Regions from separate parts of the Arthrobacter sp. N1 genome, predicted to be linked through region 1. Evidence: predicted binding sites of a transcription regulator. Region 1 holds the regulator's gene; each other region holds the start of a gene.
The links. Region 1 encodes HrcA, which represses chaperone genes, less so after heat shock. Its sites were predicted from a motif close to TTNGCACTCGNNNNNNNCGAGTGCNAA; they were not measured.
Positions count from the first base shown of each region.

Region 2: a site for HrcA is predicted at 3,006-3,032, ahead of groL (chaperonin GroEL). Genes of this name have one in related genera too.
Region 3: a site for HrcA is predicted at 972-998, ahead of NVV32_RS07700 (Hsp20/alpha crystallin family protein). Genes of this name have one in related genera too.

Region 1 is NZ_CP102608.1:1,817,790-1,822,616, forward strand. It holds gene dnaJ (molecular chaperone DnaJ) at 1-860, opposite strand, end outside; gene hrcA (heat-inducible transcriptional repressor HrcA) at 938-1,951, opposite strand; gene NVV32_RS08215 (DUF3097 domain-containing protein) at 2,127-2,978, shown strand; gene NVV32_RS08220 (DUF4870 domain-containing protein) at 3,058-3,474, shown strand; gene hemW (radical SAM family heme chaperone HemW) at 3,571-4,800, opposite strand.
Region 2 is NZ_CP102608.1:498,044-502,870, forward strand. It holds gene NVV32_RS02360 (threonine/serine ThrE exporter family protein) at 1-163, shown strand, start outside; gene NVV32_RS02365 (uracil-DNA glycosylase) at 182-1,012, opposite strand; gene NVV32_RS02370 (DUF3263 domain-containing protein) at 1,123-1,425, shown strand; gene NVV32_RS02375 (LytR C-terminal domain-containing protein) at 1,464-2,087, shown strand; gene NVV32_RS02380 (TM2 domain-containing protein) at 2,211-2,840, opposite strand; gene groL (chaperonin GroEL) at 3,193-4,827, shown strand.
Region 3 is NZ_CP102608.1:1,706,442-1,711,268, forward strand. It holds gene NVV32_RS07700 (Hsp20/alpha crystallin family protein) at 413-883, opposite strand; gene NVV32_RS07705 (hypothetical protein) at 1,387-1,839, shown strand; gene NVV32_RS07710 (VOC family protein) at 1,923-2,378, opposite strand; gene NVV32_RS07715 (hypothetical protein) at 2,445-2,993, opposite strand; gene NVV32_RS07720 (SdpI family protein) at 3,005-3,373, opposite strand.

The DNA of each region.
Region 1 (4,827 bases):
TCGAAGGTGTCCAGGTGGACGGAGGTACCGAGCGCCGCCGCCGTCATGGGGACACTGAGCGTCACGTGGAGGTCGTCGCCGTCGCGCAGGAAGGTGGAATCCGCGTTGACCCGGATCTCCACATAGAGATCGCCCTGGGGCCCACCGGCGATCCCGGCCTCGCCCTGACCGCCCAGCTGGATGCGGGTGCCGGTGCTCACGCCTGCGGGGACCTTGATGGTCAGGGTCCGGCGGGCACGGATGCGTCCCTCGCCGCTGCATTCGTGGCAGGGGCTCGGGATGACGGTGCCGTAACCCTGGCACGTACCGCACGGCGCGCTGGTCATGACCTGGCCGAGGATGGACCGGACGGCCCGCTGGACCTGTCCGGAGCCACCGCAGATGTCACAGGTGCGCGGCGAGGTACCGGGCTGGCAGCAGGAGCCGTCACAGGTGGGACACACCTCGGCGGTGTCCACCTCGATCTTCTTGTTGGTGCCGAAGACGGCGTCCTTCAGATCGATCCGTACATTGATCAGCGCGTCCTGCCCCCGGCGTGTGCGGGACGGTGCGCCGCCCTGCTGGCCGCTCCCCCCGAAGAACGTCTCGAAGATGTCCTGGAAGGCGAACCCGGAGCCGGAGTAGCCCGAGCCGTAGCCGGTGTCCGTCCCGTTCTCGTTCCCGGTCGTGTCGTAGACGCGACGCTTCTGCGGGTCGGAGAGCACCTCGTAGGCGCGGGTGACGAGCTTGAACTCCTCGGCCGCACCATCGCCCGGGTTGACGTCCGGGTGGAGCTTGCGGGCCAGCTTGCGGTAGGCCTTCTTGATTTCCTCCCCGGTCGCGCCCTGCGCCACACCGAGGACCTCATAGTGATTACTCACTCCTGCACATCACTTCCTGTTGGAGACAACTGTCGTCTGCTCACCGGCCGGGCCGGTGGGAATCCTGCGGGGCCCCACTACTCCTCGAGGATCCTCGAGAGGTAGCGGGCGACGGCGCGCACGGCGGCCATCGTGGTCGGGTAGTCCATGCGGGTGGGTCCGAGGACACCGAGCTTCGCTCCGGCGTCCGGTCCGTAGCCGGTCGCCACCACCGACGCCCCCGAGAGGCCGCCGTAGGGGTTCTCGCTGCCGATCCGCACCGAGATCCCGCGTGCGTCGTACTCCATCTCGGAGAGGAGCCGCAGCATGACCACCTGCTCCTCGAGTGCTTCGAGGATCGGGCCGATGCTCAACGGGAAGTCGCCGGTGGACCGTGCGAGGTTGGCCGTCCCCGCGAGCAGGATCCGGTCCTCGCGGCCGAGCCCGGCAAGCTGCTCGAGCGCCCTGACGATCGTACCCCCGTGCGTGCGGAGGCCGGCCGGCAACTGGGCGAGCGCGGAGCCGAGCTCCGCGGGGAGGTTCGTGAGCCTGACCCCGGAGACCGCGGACAGGATCCTCTGCTTGAGTTCGGCGAGTTCGCTCTCCTGGATGTCCGTCGGCGTCCGGACCATCCGCTGCTGGACCGTCCCGCTCGTCGCGATCAGCACCACCAGGATCTGCTGAGGAGCGAGCAGGACGAACTCGATGTGGCGGACCGATGCCCCTCCCACGCGGGGGAACTGGACGACGGCGACCTGGTTCGTCAGCTGCGCGAGCAGCCGCACCGTCCGGTCCATGACGTCGTCGACGTCCTCTGCACCCTCGAGCAGCGTCTGGATGGCTTTCTTCTCCGGACCGGAGAGGGGCTTCACCTCCGAGATGCGGTCCACGAAGAGGCGGTAGCCCTTGTCCGTGGGGATCCGGCCGGAGCTCGTGTGAGGTGCGGCGATCAGCCCCTCCTCCTCGAGCACCGCCATGTCGTTGCGGATGGTGGCCGAGGACACCCCGAGCCGGTGGCGGTCGACGAGCGCCTTGGAGCCGACGGGCTCCCTCGAGTGGACATAGTCCTCGACGATGGCCCGGAGCACTTCCAGGCGTCGCGGTTCACTCACTCCTCAAGTCACCTCCGGGTCTGTCCCTACCTCACGAGCACGCGGTCAGGGTGGTTCCGAGCGGTTAGCACTCGACACACCCAAGTGCCAAGTCTAGTACGTCGCGGGCGATTGTTAGCATTGGCAACCCGGGCCGCGGCATACCGCCGGAGCCCTCGTCGGAAGGGTATTCGGGATGGATCACGGCTGGGGAGCACAGGACATCTCGGCTCCGCGACGCGTCACCCTCCCGGAGGTCCCGGTCGAGCGGGACATGGTCCTCGAGGACGTCCAGAGCGGATTCGTGGGCGCTGTGGTGCGCGTGGAGAAGTCCGGCGGACTGCACGTCATGGTGCTCGAGGACCGCCGGGGCAGGCACCGGACGTTCAGGCTGGGACACGGCTTCCTGCTCGACGGCGCTCCGGTGCAGCTGGTCGCCCCGCGCCCGGTGACGACCGCGGCACGCACCCGAACGGCGTCGGGGAGTGTCCGCGTCGAGGGGGCGCGCGCCCGGACCGCCCGCGCGAGCCGGATCTGGGTGGAGGGCCAGCACGACGCCGAACTCGTGGAGAAGGTGTGGGGTGACGACCTGCGGCTGGAGGGGATCGTCGTCGAACCGCTCCACGGAGTCGATGATCTCGAGGGCGCGATCCGCGCGTTCGGGCCCGGGCCGACCCGCCGCCTCGGGATCCTCGTCGACCACCTCCTGCCCGGCACGAAGGAATCACGGATCGCGCAGCAGGCGATGACCGTACCCGGAGCACGTGACCACGTGCTGATCGTCGGCCACCCCTACGTGGACGTCTGGCAGGCGGTGAAGCCGGCCGTCCTCGGGCGGACGGCCTGGCCCGTGGTGCCGCGCGGTCAGGACTGGAAGACGGGCATCCTCGCAGGGCTCGGCTGGCCGCACCAGGACCAGGCCGCTGTCGCCCAGGGGTGGAAGCGCATCCTCGGAGGCGTCGGGAGCTACGCGGACCTGGAGCCCTCGCTGCTCGGTCGCGTCGAGGAGGTCATCGATTTCCTGACCGTTCCACCGGGCACGGCCTGAAGCGATCCGCGGCGGCCAGCCCGTATCCTTGGAGCACAGTCACGGCGGAGGAATTCCGCGAGCCAGCAAAGGAATACCGTTGTCCAACACCGCCGACCATCAGCACGAAGGACAGAGCGCGTCCCTCCCCGCCTTCGAGGGAACTCCGGCCAACGCGCTGCCGCTCACGGCGTCCGAGGACCGGCAGTTCGCCACCCTCGCGCACTTCGGCGGCATCCTCGGGTTCATCCCCTCGCTGCTGATCTTCCTCATCTTCAAGGACCGCGGCCCGTTCACCGCCCAGGAATCGAAGGAGGCGCTGAATTTCACGCTCCCACCGACCCTCCTGGCCCTCACGGCCTGGCTGCTGTCCCTCGTGCCGGACATCGGCGGGATCTTCGCCGTCGTCAACGCCCTCATCTGGGTCGCCATCACGATCTTCTCCGTGAACGCCGGTATCCAGGTGAACCGTGGACGGCCCTACCGCTACGCCCTGAACCTCCGGCTCATCCGCTAGGCACGACCGCCCGTATACCTCCGGCGCCTGCGCCGCGGTGATCCGGCGACCCTCCGGAGGTGTGCGGGGGCAGTGTGCGGCGGCGCTCCGTCGGTGTCAGTCGGGCAGCAGTCGGCGCACGACGGCGTCGGCCAGCAGGCGTCCCCTGAAGGTCAGGACCACGCGACCCGCGAAGGCCTCGACGGGCTCCACCAGCCCATCGGCGATGAGACCGGCCACGGCCTTCCTGCCCGACGCCGTCAGGACCGCCGTCGGGAGTCCCTCGCGCAGGCGCACCCGCAGCATGACGTCCTCGACGTAGCGGTCCTCGCCACCGAGGATCTCGCGGCCGGCTGCGGGAGACGACCCGCCCTCCAGCGCGGCGGCATAGGCGCGCGGATGCTTGACGTTCCACCAGCGCGTCCCGCCGACATGGGAGTGCGCGCCGGGACCGGCTCCCCACCAGTCGTTCCCGCGCCAGTAGGCAAGGTTGTGGCGGCAGGCGTCGGCGGGCGTCCTGGCCCAGTTGCTCACCTCGTACCAGTGCAGTCCCCCGGCCGTCAGCAGCTCATCCGCAAGGGCGTACTTGTCCGCGTGGTCGTCGTCGTCGATGGGTGGGACCTGCCCGCGACGGATCTGGGACGCGAGGCGGGTGCCCTCCTCGATGATCAGCGCATACGCGGAGATGTGGTCCGGCGCGTAGGACAGCGCCGTCGTCAGCGAGGTCCGCCAGTCGTCCAGGCTCTCCCCGGGCGTCCCGTAGATGAGGTCGAGACTCACCGCCAGGCCCGCCTCGCGGGCCCACTGGACGGCCTGCGGCACGCGTTCCGGCGCGTGCGTCCGGTCGAGCACCGCGAGGACGTGCGGGACGGCGGACTGCATGCCGAAGGACACACGCGTGAAGCCCGCGTCACGGAGGATGCGCAGGGAGTCCGGCGTCACCGAGTCCGGGTTGGCCTCGGTGGTGACCTCCGCACCGGGCGCCAGTCCCCAGCGACCCGTCGCGGCCCGGAGGATCGAGGCGAGATCCTCCGCGGGCAGCAGGGTCGGCGTCCCGCCGCCGAAGAACACGGTGGACATCGGGCGGGCCGGCACGCCGGATGCCGCCAGCGCCCGTGCTCCGAGGTCCAGCTCGGCGAGGACGGAGCCGGCATACGCGTCCTGCGACGCTCCCCCACCCAGTTCGGTGGCGGTGTAGGTGTTGAAGTCGCAGTAGCCGCAGCGCACGGCGCAGAAGGGGATGTGGACGTAGAGGCCGAAGTCGCGAGCCCCGGCATCGACGGCGGCCTCCGCCGGCAGGATCCCGTCCGCCGGCGCGGGCAGGCCGAGTGGCAGGGCGCTAGGCACTCCTGACCTCCTTCGAGGGGTAGAACG
Region 2 (4,827 bases), 1.3 Mb from region 1:
CACGCTGGACGCCGACGTGGTCAACGACGGCGCCCTCGGACTCTTCAACGCCCTCACCGTGGTGCTCGCGATCGCGGCCGGCGTGGTCCTCGGCGACAACCTGGCGCGTCCCTTCACGCGCAAGCTCGGGTCCACCGAACGGCAGCGGAACCGGCGGCGCTGAGCGGTTCTCCCTCGCCCTTCAGATCCCGCTGCGGGTCCCCGTGGTGCGGGACCAGTCGACGGGACCGGCGCCCTGCTGCGTCAGGAGCTCGTTGGCGCGGGTGAAGGGCCGGGAGCCGAAGAAGCCGCGCGACGCCGAGAGCGGGCTCGGGTGCGCGGACTCGACCGTCGGCGTCGCGCCCAGCAGGGGCTTCAGCCGGAGCGCGTCCTTACCCCACAGGATCGCCACCAGTGGACCGCCCCGCGCGGCGAGGGCACGGACGGCGGCGTCCGTCACCTGTTCCCAGCCGAGCCCCCGGTGGGAGGCCGGTTCACCCGCGCGGACGGTCAGGACGCGGTTCAGCAGGAGCACTCCCTGCTCGGCCCACCCCGAGAGGTCCCCGGACGCCGGCACGCGGGCTCCGGTATCGGCGGAGAGCTCGCGGTAGATGTTGACGAGACTGCGCGGGATCGGCCGCGTCGCAGGATCGACGGCGAAGCTCAGGCCGACGGCGTGCCCTGCCGTCGGGTAGGGGTCCTGGCCCACGATGACCACACGGACGGCGTCGAGTGGGGTGCTGAAGGCCCGGAGGATGTCCCCTGGTTCCGGCAGGACGCGCTGCCCCGCGTCGAGATCGGCGGCGAGGGAGGTCGCGAGTGCGTGGAGTACCGGCTCCACGGGTTCGAGCGCCGCGGCCCACCCGGGGTCCACGAGCTCCCGGACCGGCGTGGGGGCCCCGAAGGGGAAGGCGGCCTCGTGGGGGGAGGGGGCGGGGGAGTGCGCGGGCGCGGCCGGCCCCGTCCGACGGTCGCGGCGGGGGGCCGGATCCACGGGAGGGAGGTCGAACAAGGTGCCGTCGTCGTGGGTCATGGGTCCATTCTGGCCCGCCCGACCGGTGCCTCCCGCTCGAATGACACGGGTGTAATTCCCCACTACCATGGGGTGATGCATGGGCACTGTGACGGAAGGCGGTAGCAGACATGGCCGAGCCGCAGCGGCACGTCGATGACGGGCCGACCGAGGGCCGCACACTCGAACTGGGGGATCGCGAGCAGCGCATGCTCGCCCTCGAACGCGAATGGTGGAAGTACGCCGGAGCCAAGGAGCAGGCCATCCGCGACCTCTTCACCATGTCCGCCACGCACTACTACCAGCTGCTCAACGCGCTCATCGACACCGAGGCCGCGTTGGCCCACGATCCGATGCTCGTGAAGCGGCTCCGCCGCCTGCGGTCGACCCGCCAGAAGACCCGGTCGGCACGCCGCCTGGGCGCGGACATCTAGACCACACCGGTCTCCACGAGCGAAGGACCCTCCCGCCCATGACAGAGCACCCGCGCGACGAGTTCGACAGGGTCCCGGAGACCTCGGAGCGCCAGGGTGTTCATCGTGAACGGCTAATCCCCGCCGGGTCGGGCGGTCTCGCCCTGAAGATCACCGTCGGGATCCTGGCCCTGCTGATCGGCCTCGGCGCCTATCTCATCCTGCCGAGACTCGGGCTCGTCGGTGGCGATGCTGCGGGAACTCCGGCAGCCGCCACGAGCCCCTCACAGGAGCCGGCAGTCGCCCCGTCGGGTTCCACAACGCCCGCCGACGGTGCCGCGGACGGCAACCCACCGACGGAGGCCGACGGCGCATCGACCTCCCCGTCGGACGACGACGAAGACGGCGTCGACCGGACCCGGACCGTCAACGTCCTCAATGGCACCGGCTCACCGGGACTCGCCTCGGTCGCCGCCGGACGCCTGGCCGAGGAGGGGTGGGGCTCGGTCCTCCCCGGGAACTGGGCGGGAGCCCCCGTGGACTCGTCCGTCGTCTTCTACAACGGCGAAGAGCAGCGGATCGCCGCCGAAGCCGTGGCGGAGGACCTGGGGATCACGGATCTCGTCGACAGCGCCGACGTCTCGCCGGACGTCTCCGTGGTGCTCGGCCCCGAGTTCCGGTAGATCCACCGGGGAACCTCGAGGGTCCGCTCCAGGCACGCTCGCGTGGTCCGGGGTGCCGTGGACGACGGGTTCGTCGTCGGGACCACCCGCTCCGAGCGGCTGCGCCGCCCGGAGCCGTGAGGGTCAGTCCTTCAGCGGGATGCCCTGCGCGTCCCGGCGGAACTGCTCGGAGCCGACCAGGATCATGATGCCTTCGATGAGTCCCCAGATCCCCGCGGCGATGGCACTGAGCCCGAAGGTGAACAGGGCCCCGACGGTGGACATCAGGATCTGGATGACGCCGATCGTCGTGAAGCCGAGATAGAAGCGGTGGATCCCGAGCGACCCGAGGAGGATGCCGAGCACGCCTGCCACCACGCGGGACTTCTGCGGTGCGTAGGGCTGGCCGAACGGCCCCTGGTTGTAGCCGCCCTGGCCGTAGGGTGCCTGCGCGTAGGGCGCCTGCTGGTACTGGCCCTGGGGATAGGGTCCCTGCTGCTGCTGCGCGGGCGGGTACGGTGACGGGGCCTGGCCGTAGCCGGGCGAGGTGGTGCCGCCGTCGTAGGTTGGCCGCGCGTCACCGGACTGGCCATAGCCGGGCGAGGTGGCGCCGCCGTCGTAGGCCGGCCGGACATCATCGCTCTGGCCGTAGCCGGGGTAGGGCGGCGTATACGGATCTGCCGGGGCCGGCACGCCTGCAGGCTCGCGACCCGTGCTTCCTGCGCCCTGCTCGTTGTGCTCCCCGTTGTCCGGGCCGGTTGCTGACGTCGACACGATGCCTCCCATGGCTTGTTGTCCGCCCAACCTATGCCCTGAGGGGAATCCGCGCTACGGCAGGCGCTGCCACCGGCTCGACCGGGCGGCGCGGAGGCGTCCGGGAGGCCCTGTGCGGGCGTCCCGACAGGTTGCACTCGGGGGGTGGGAGTGCTAATTATTGAGTTAGCACTCGCGCGCGCAGACTGCTAAGGATGCGCGTGGTGGGTGAAGCAGGCAAACCTCTGTGGTGGGGGTGGTGCCCCGGGCGTGAAAGAGATCGTCCGAGTACTGCCCGGCCGTCGCGGGCACCACACGCAGGCAAGCATTCATGTGCTGAAATGCAACCGTCCCCGAAAGGACCTACGCCATTATGGCCAAGATCATTTCTTTTGATGAAGAGGCCCGCCGCGGCCTCGAGCGAGGCCTCAACATCCTCGCTGATGCCGTCAAGGTAACGCTCGGCCCCCGTGGCCGCAACGTCGTCCTCGAGAAGAAGTGGGGCGCCCCCACCATCACGAACGACGGCGTCTCCATCGCCAAGGAGATCGAACTCGACGATCCGTTCGAGAAGATCGGCGCAGAGCTCGTCAAGGAAGTTGCCAAGAAGACGGACGACGTCGCCGGCGACGGAACCACCACCGCCACGGTGCTCGCCCAGGCACTCGTCAAGGAAGGCCTGCGCAACGTCGCAGCCGGAGCGGACCCACTGAGCCTCAAGCGCGGCATCGAGAAGGCTGTCAAGGCCGTCACCGATGAGCTCCTCGCCTCCGCCAAGGAGATCGAGACCAAGGAGCAGATCGCCGCCACCGCCTCCATCTCGGCCGGTGACAAGCAGATCGGTGACCTGATCGCCGAGGCGCTCGACAAGGTGGGCAAGGAAGGCGTCATCACCGTCGAGGAGTCGAACACCTTCGGCCTCGAGCTCGAGCTCACCGAGGGCATGCGCTTCGACAAGGGCTACATCTCGGGCTACTTCGTCACCGACGCAGAGCGCCAGGAGACGGTCCTCGAAGACCCCTACATCCTGATCGTCAACTCGAAGATCAGCAACGTGAAGGACCTCGTCGCGGTCCTCGAGAAGGTCATGCAGTCCGGCAAGCCGCTGCTGATCATCGCCGAGGACATCGAAGGCGAAGCCCTCGCGACCCTCGTGGTCAACAAGATCCGCGGCACCTTCAAGTCCGTCGCCGTCAAGGCCCCGGGCTTCGGTGACCGCCGCAAGGCCCAGCTGGCAGACATCGCCATCCTCACCGGTGGCCAGGTCATCGCCGAGGAGGTCGGCCTCAAGCTCGAGACCGCCACGCTCGATCTGCTCGGTACCGCGCGCAAGGTCGTCGTGACCAAGGACGAGACCACCATCGTCGAGGGTGCCGGCGACGCCGACGCCATCGCCGGCCGCGTGGCCCAGATCCGCGCCGAGATCGAGAACTCCGACTCCGACTACGACCGCGAGAAGCTGCAGGAGCGCCTGGCCAAGCTGGCCGGCGGCGTTGCCGTCATCAAGGCCGGAGCCGCAACGGAGGTCGAGCTCAAGGAGCGCAAGCACCGCATCGAGGACGCTGTCCGCAACGCGAAGGCAGCCGTCGAGGAAGGCATCGTCGCCGGTGGCGGCGTGGCCCTCATCCAGGCCGGCGCCAAGGCGTTCGCCACCCTCGAGCTCACGGGCGACGAGGCGACCGGTGCGAACATCGTCCGCGTGGCCATCGACGCCCCGCTCAAGCAGATCGCCTTCAATGCCGGCCTCGAGCCCGGCGTCGTGGTCGACAAGGTCCGCGGACTGCCCGCAGGTCACGGTCTCAACGCCGCGACCGGCGAGTACGAGGACCTGCTGGCCGCCGGGGTCAACGACCCTGTGAAGGTCACCCGCTCGGCCCTGCAGAATGCAGCGTCGATCGCAGGCCTGTTCCTCACGACCGAGGCCGTCGTGGCCGACAAGCCGGAGAAGGCAGCTCCTGCCGGCGGCGGCGACGACATGGGCGGCATGGGCGGGATGGGCGGCTTCTAG
Region 3 (4,827 bases), 110 kb from region 1:
CGCTGTGAGAACCGCGCCACTTACCGTTGCGATTCACACACGGGGGAGTCGTCGCGCGGCGCTCGGCTCGATCGAGTGTCTTGTAAAGCTTTAGGGTTTGAGACGGTCTGAAATGGATCGATGTCTTATGGCGGCGCCGTCGAGCGGTGGCGCGCTCATCAGGCGTCGGACAGCAACATTTCTTGAAGGTGAGCAGCTCCGCCCAGCCAGTTCAAGGGATAAGGACGAGGCGTCCGCGGAGCCTTCGTCGTTCCAGGCGGGTGTGTGCCGCAGAAGCGGCGGTCAGAAGAGGGGAACCTATTGTTCACGAAGTTTATGGGCGTTTCCTGCTGGGTGCGTGCCACGAGATCGAATGATTAGTACCCCCGCACGTCTGCGCGGGGGTACTAATTCTTAGGGAAGGACGGTAGAACTATGCCTCGACTGCCTTTTGGTTTTCGGTAGCGGATGCCGGGGATTCGACTGCCGCTGATTCGACCGGGGTGGAGGAATCGGCGCTGACGATCTCGATCTTGCGGGGCTTGGCCCGTTCGACGACGGGGATCATCACGTTCAGGACCCCGTTTTCGTACCGGGCGGAGATCCCTTCGGTGTCGATGCCCTGGCCGAGGTTCAGCTGGCGCAGGAACGAGCCACTCTCACGCTCACGGGTCAGCCATTTCACACCTTCAGTGCCGTGTAGAGTGCGCTCGGCGCGGATGGTCAGCAGCTGGCCGTCGACGTCGATGTCGACCGAACCGGGGTCGATGCCCGGCAGGTCCGCGGAGAGGATGTAGTGGTCCTTCTCCCGGTACAGGTCCATCGGCATCAGGCGCAGTCCCGGACGGTTCTCCAGCAGGGCGCCGGCAACGCGGTTCAGCTCACGGAACGGATCAAAACTCATGGCCACTGGAATCAACTCCTTTGCAGAAGCCACCGACAGGTGGTTTGTTCTTCAAGGTTGAGCGTCCTCCGCTCAACTACGAAAAATGTTAGCACTCACCCTGGCAGAGTGCCAGATGCTGTTCACGGACGTCGTCCCGACGGCTGTTGGCGTGCGACCAGTGGTAGTCAGATGTGCCAGTTGGTTGGACGGTCACCCCGTTCGATCGGACGGTCGGACGGTCGAACGAGGGTCATTGCTGGCAGCGCACTCCTGCCGGCAAAGGTCGAGTTTCCCCAACGAGGTCTCTCCACTCGGACAAGGATTTTCGACAGCGACAAATGCAGATGGGTGGAGCTGAAGCAGCGCCTCATCCCAGCGCCTCCCACCGGGTCTTCTTCGAGTGTGTTCACTCTGAGGGGTTTGGCTGTTCTCCTTCTTAAACCCGTCGAAAAAACGACCGTTCTTTCGAGATCCGCCTTGCGACTGATGACCACAAGCTCCAGGTCGCTTACTGTGCGAGCATGTCCCATAAGAAGCTTGCATCCAGCATCGTGAGGAACCCCTGGTCTCACGCCGTCGCCGGCGGAGCACTGGCTCTTATCCCGGGTAGGAAGTACCCAGCCTGGCTGCGCCGAACCATCACTTTGGGCTCCACAGCAACGGTGGTCGCTGTCATCACGGTCCCAAGACTCGGCTCTAAGTTCCTCAAGCACACCTCCGTACAGGAAACACCACCAGTCACCAACATCAGCCCAAAAGCCAAGGCCGGCTTCGCCACCGTCGCCGGAGCCCTGATGTACGGGACGATGCGGCTTGGTTGGTGGTTCGACGAAGCCGCCGAACAGACTATGCGGAAGATACAGGTGCCCTATCCCCGGGTCGTCCTAGGAGTAGCTACCGGTGTGCTGTACTACTACACCGACGATCGACGATTGAAGAAAGACGATCAAGGACGGACAAAAGCCGACGTCTGAGGATACTCACGACGGTCACGACTGCTCCACCCGATCGCTCAGCGGATGGGGCTTGAGCCTGCCCGCGTCGAACGGTGTGTCTCTCACTGGACGGATCGCGCGTGCTGCTCGAACGACGGTGATTCTGCGGGAACAACGTCGAAGAGAAGCCCCGCTGGATCTTGCATCACCACCCACGTCCTGCCGACAGCGACCTGGACGGCTCCGAGCCGTTTAGAGCGATCGACCTCGGCGTGCACGTCATCGGTCTCGATATCGAGGTGATACCTGGCGGTCCTCGCAGGTCCAATGTCCTGTAATCCGACCCAGGACAGGGCAGCTGGCTGCGGAAGAGCCGTGAACTCAGGAAATTGCTTGACTTGCTGGGCATCGGTGAGCAGAGCGGCGGCCCAAAAATCGGGGTTGCGGCGAATGTCTCGGACGGCGCGTCGATGATGACCTCGCGCAGCAGTATCCGGTGCATAGCTCTTAGTAGAACGTGACAACAGTCGACGGCGCCACATCTTCCGAGCTTCAAATCTGAACGTCGGGCACGACATCGTGCGGGTCGATTGACGGCCACCCACCGTCGTGTCCGACGGGGCGACGTTCCGGTAGCCGGTCCCTTAGCGCTCAACGTAGTTGCTGCGGGTGGGCCGCTGCGTGAGTCTGAAGCGAACGAGGCGCTGGATCATGATCGGGTAAACGTGAAGGAGGACTCCGATGAGCAGGATCTGGAGTGCGCCCGCGGGGTGGGACGTCACTGTGGCAATGAGGACGAGGAGCCCTGTGGCGGCGACGCCGAGAAGGTGACCAGTTTCGGACTGTTCAGTCCCTCGAAGAAAGCCGCTCGTACCCGGCTCTTCGTTCTTCGCCTGACGCATGTTCTTGATGACCCGGTTCCAACCGACGACATCGAGGGCACGCCGAACGGCCTCAGCACCCAGCAGCGTATAGATCCGTGGCTCGAACGATCGGACCCGGTAGCGGGAGCGCGCAATATCGACCAGTGACGGACCGATCAGCAGCGCCATGAAAAGAAACCCGCCCTGGACGACGACCGCGTAGACGACGTGGCCGGGCCCGATAGCGAACCAGCCGGCACCAGCTAGTCCAATACCGACCAGAAAACCCGCAACAACTGGTGTAGGTGATGTGACTTGTTCAGCGCCCACTGTTCTCGGTCCTACTCGGTGGCGGCGCGTGCGGCGGCATTAGCTAGCGCAGTCGAGCGGAAGAGGACCACGGTCTGCGCGATGAGCGCCGCGAACGCGAGCAGCGGTCCTGCCTGTCCACCAACAAGAACCTGTGCGATCAGGGCCGTAATCATTCCGATACCGGCAACGGGCATCATCTTCCTCAGCGCTGGAAGAGCAGCTCTGTGCCCGGCTGCCCAGGCTTCACTGGATGCCTGGGTGTGCCTGGTACGGATCCCGGCTGCTGCGTTGCGGCTGATCAGGCCCTCAGCTGCCTGACGTGTGACGAACAGGCAGACAGCGGGTAGGAACACCAGGGTGAGAAGCAGGATGGTCAGAGCGACATACTCTTCAGACATCAGCGACCCGCAGCGACGAAAACATCGTTGTCATGCTCCCGAGTCTATCCAGCTCCATTAGTCAGACGGCCTGTGGACCAATCGCTCAGCGGGACGGAGGTTCGAGCCTGTTGAGGTACCTGTCGATGAGTTGCTGGGCTCGGGTTGGCGTCATGCGGTCGGTGTCGGTTGCCCCAGCAATGGGGACGCTCCAGCAGCCATCCCTCATCAGTCAGGTACCTCCAACCCTTCAACAGTCGGTTGTCCTACGCCACCTGATCCTGTGGTTTCTCCTATCTAGGGCGACCCTCTTGGAACCACGCGTCCCGGTTGTCGTTAGTGTCCAGTGGACGGCGGATGTTTTGTTTTATCTCCATCATCGAGATACTGGTCTATGAGCTCTCACCATCCGGCGCCTGTAGCCCGCCCGACGAAAAGCACTCGCCACGTCGATCGGGCGCGTCAGATCGCCGTTACTGCAAGCGAAATCATCAGTCTCCTTGGACCTCTCATCGGTGCGGGGATCATCGGATCTCAGGTCGAGGAGTCCTCAGGCGGTGACCTGTCCTCCGACGCAACACTCGTAGCGCCAGGTGGACCCGCTTTCTCCATCTGGTCGGTCATCTATTTGGGCCTTTTCATCTACACAATCTGGCAATGGTTACCGTCACGGACTGCTGATACGAGGATGCGGGCAACGGGCTGGCTCTCGTCCCTGTCCATGCTGCTGAAGGCTGCATGGCTCGTGGTGACTCAGCAAGATTGGATCTGGGCAAGCGTCGCGGTCATCGTCGCATTGCTGGTCACCCTGGTTCTTCTAGTCAGGCGGCTTACCCGGCACAGAGCATCACATGGCAGGAGTGAGCTTCTGGTCGTGGACGGTACGTTCGGGCTGTACCTTGGCTGGGTCTGCGTCGCCACCGCAGCGAATATCGCAGCAGCCCTCGCCTCAGCGGGCGTCGCGACAACAGGGTTGAGCGCCGAGTGGGCTACGGCCGCCTTGATTCTGTTCCTCGCTGGCGCTTTGACACTGCTGCAGACCAAGGTCGGAAGGAGATGGGCGGTAGCTGCAGCATCATGCTGGGGGTTGGCTTGGGTAGCCATAGCAAGGATTGCTGATCAGCCCCAGTCGGTGGTCGTAGCCGGCACGGCTGCCGTAGCGACAGTGCTTGTCCTCGGTGTCACCGCCCTCCTCAGATCCAGGCACGCCTTGTCCCGTTAGGTTTCGGCTCCCTACCCTGAAGTTTCTCCATTCGTGGGTGTCGGCTGGCCAGTGGTGGCCGAGGTGGACGTACCTGGTGCCCATGGACACGCCAACACGATGGCAGCTCGGCTCAGGGATGGTCTGGTGCGTCGGATGATGGGCTTGCCGAACAGGCCGCCGAAAAGGTTAAGGCTGTTCTCGAGAAGGATCGGCCTGTCCAGCGGTATGAGTAGCTGTGCAGTTGCCATGAGAGGAACTCTCTTTAGGGGAA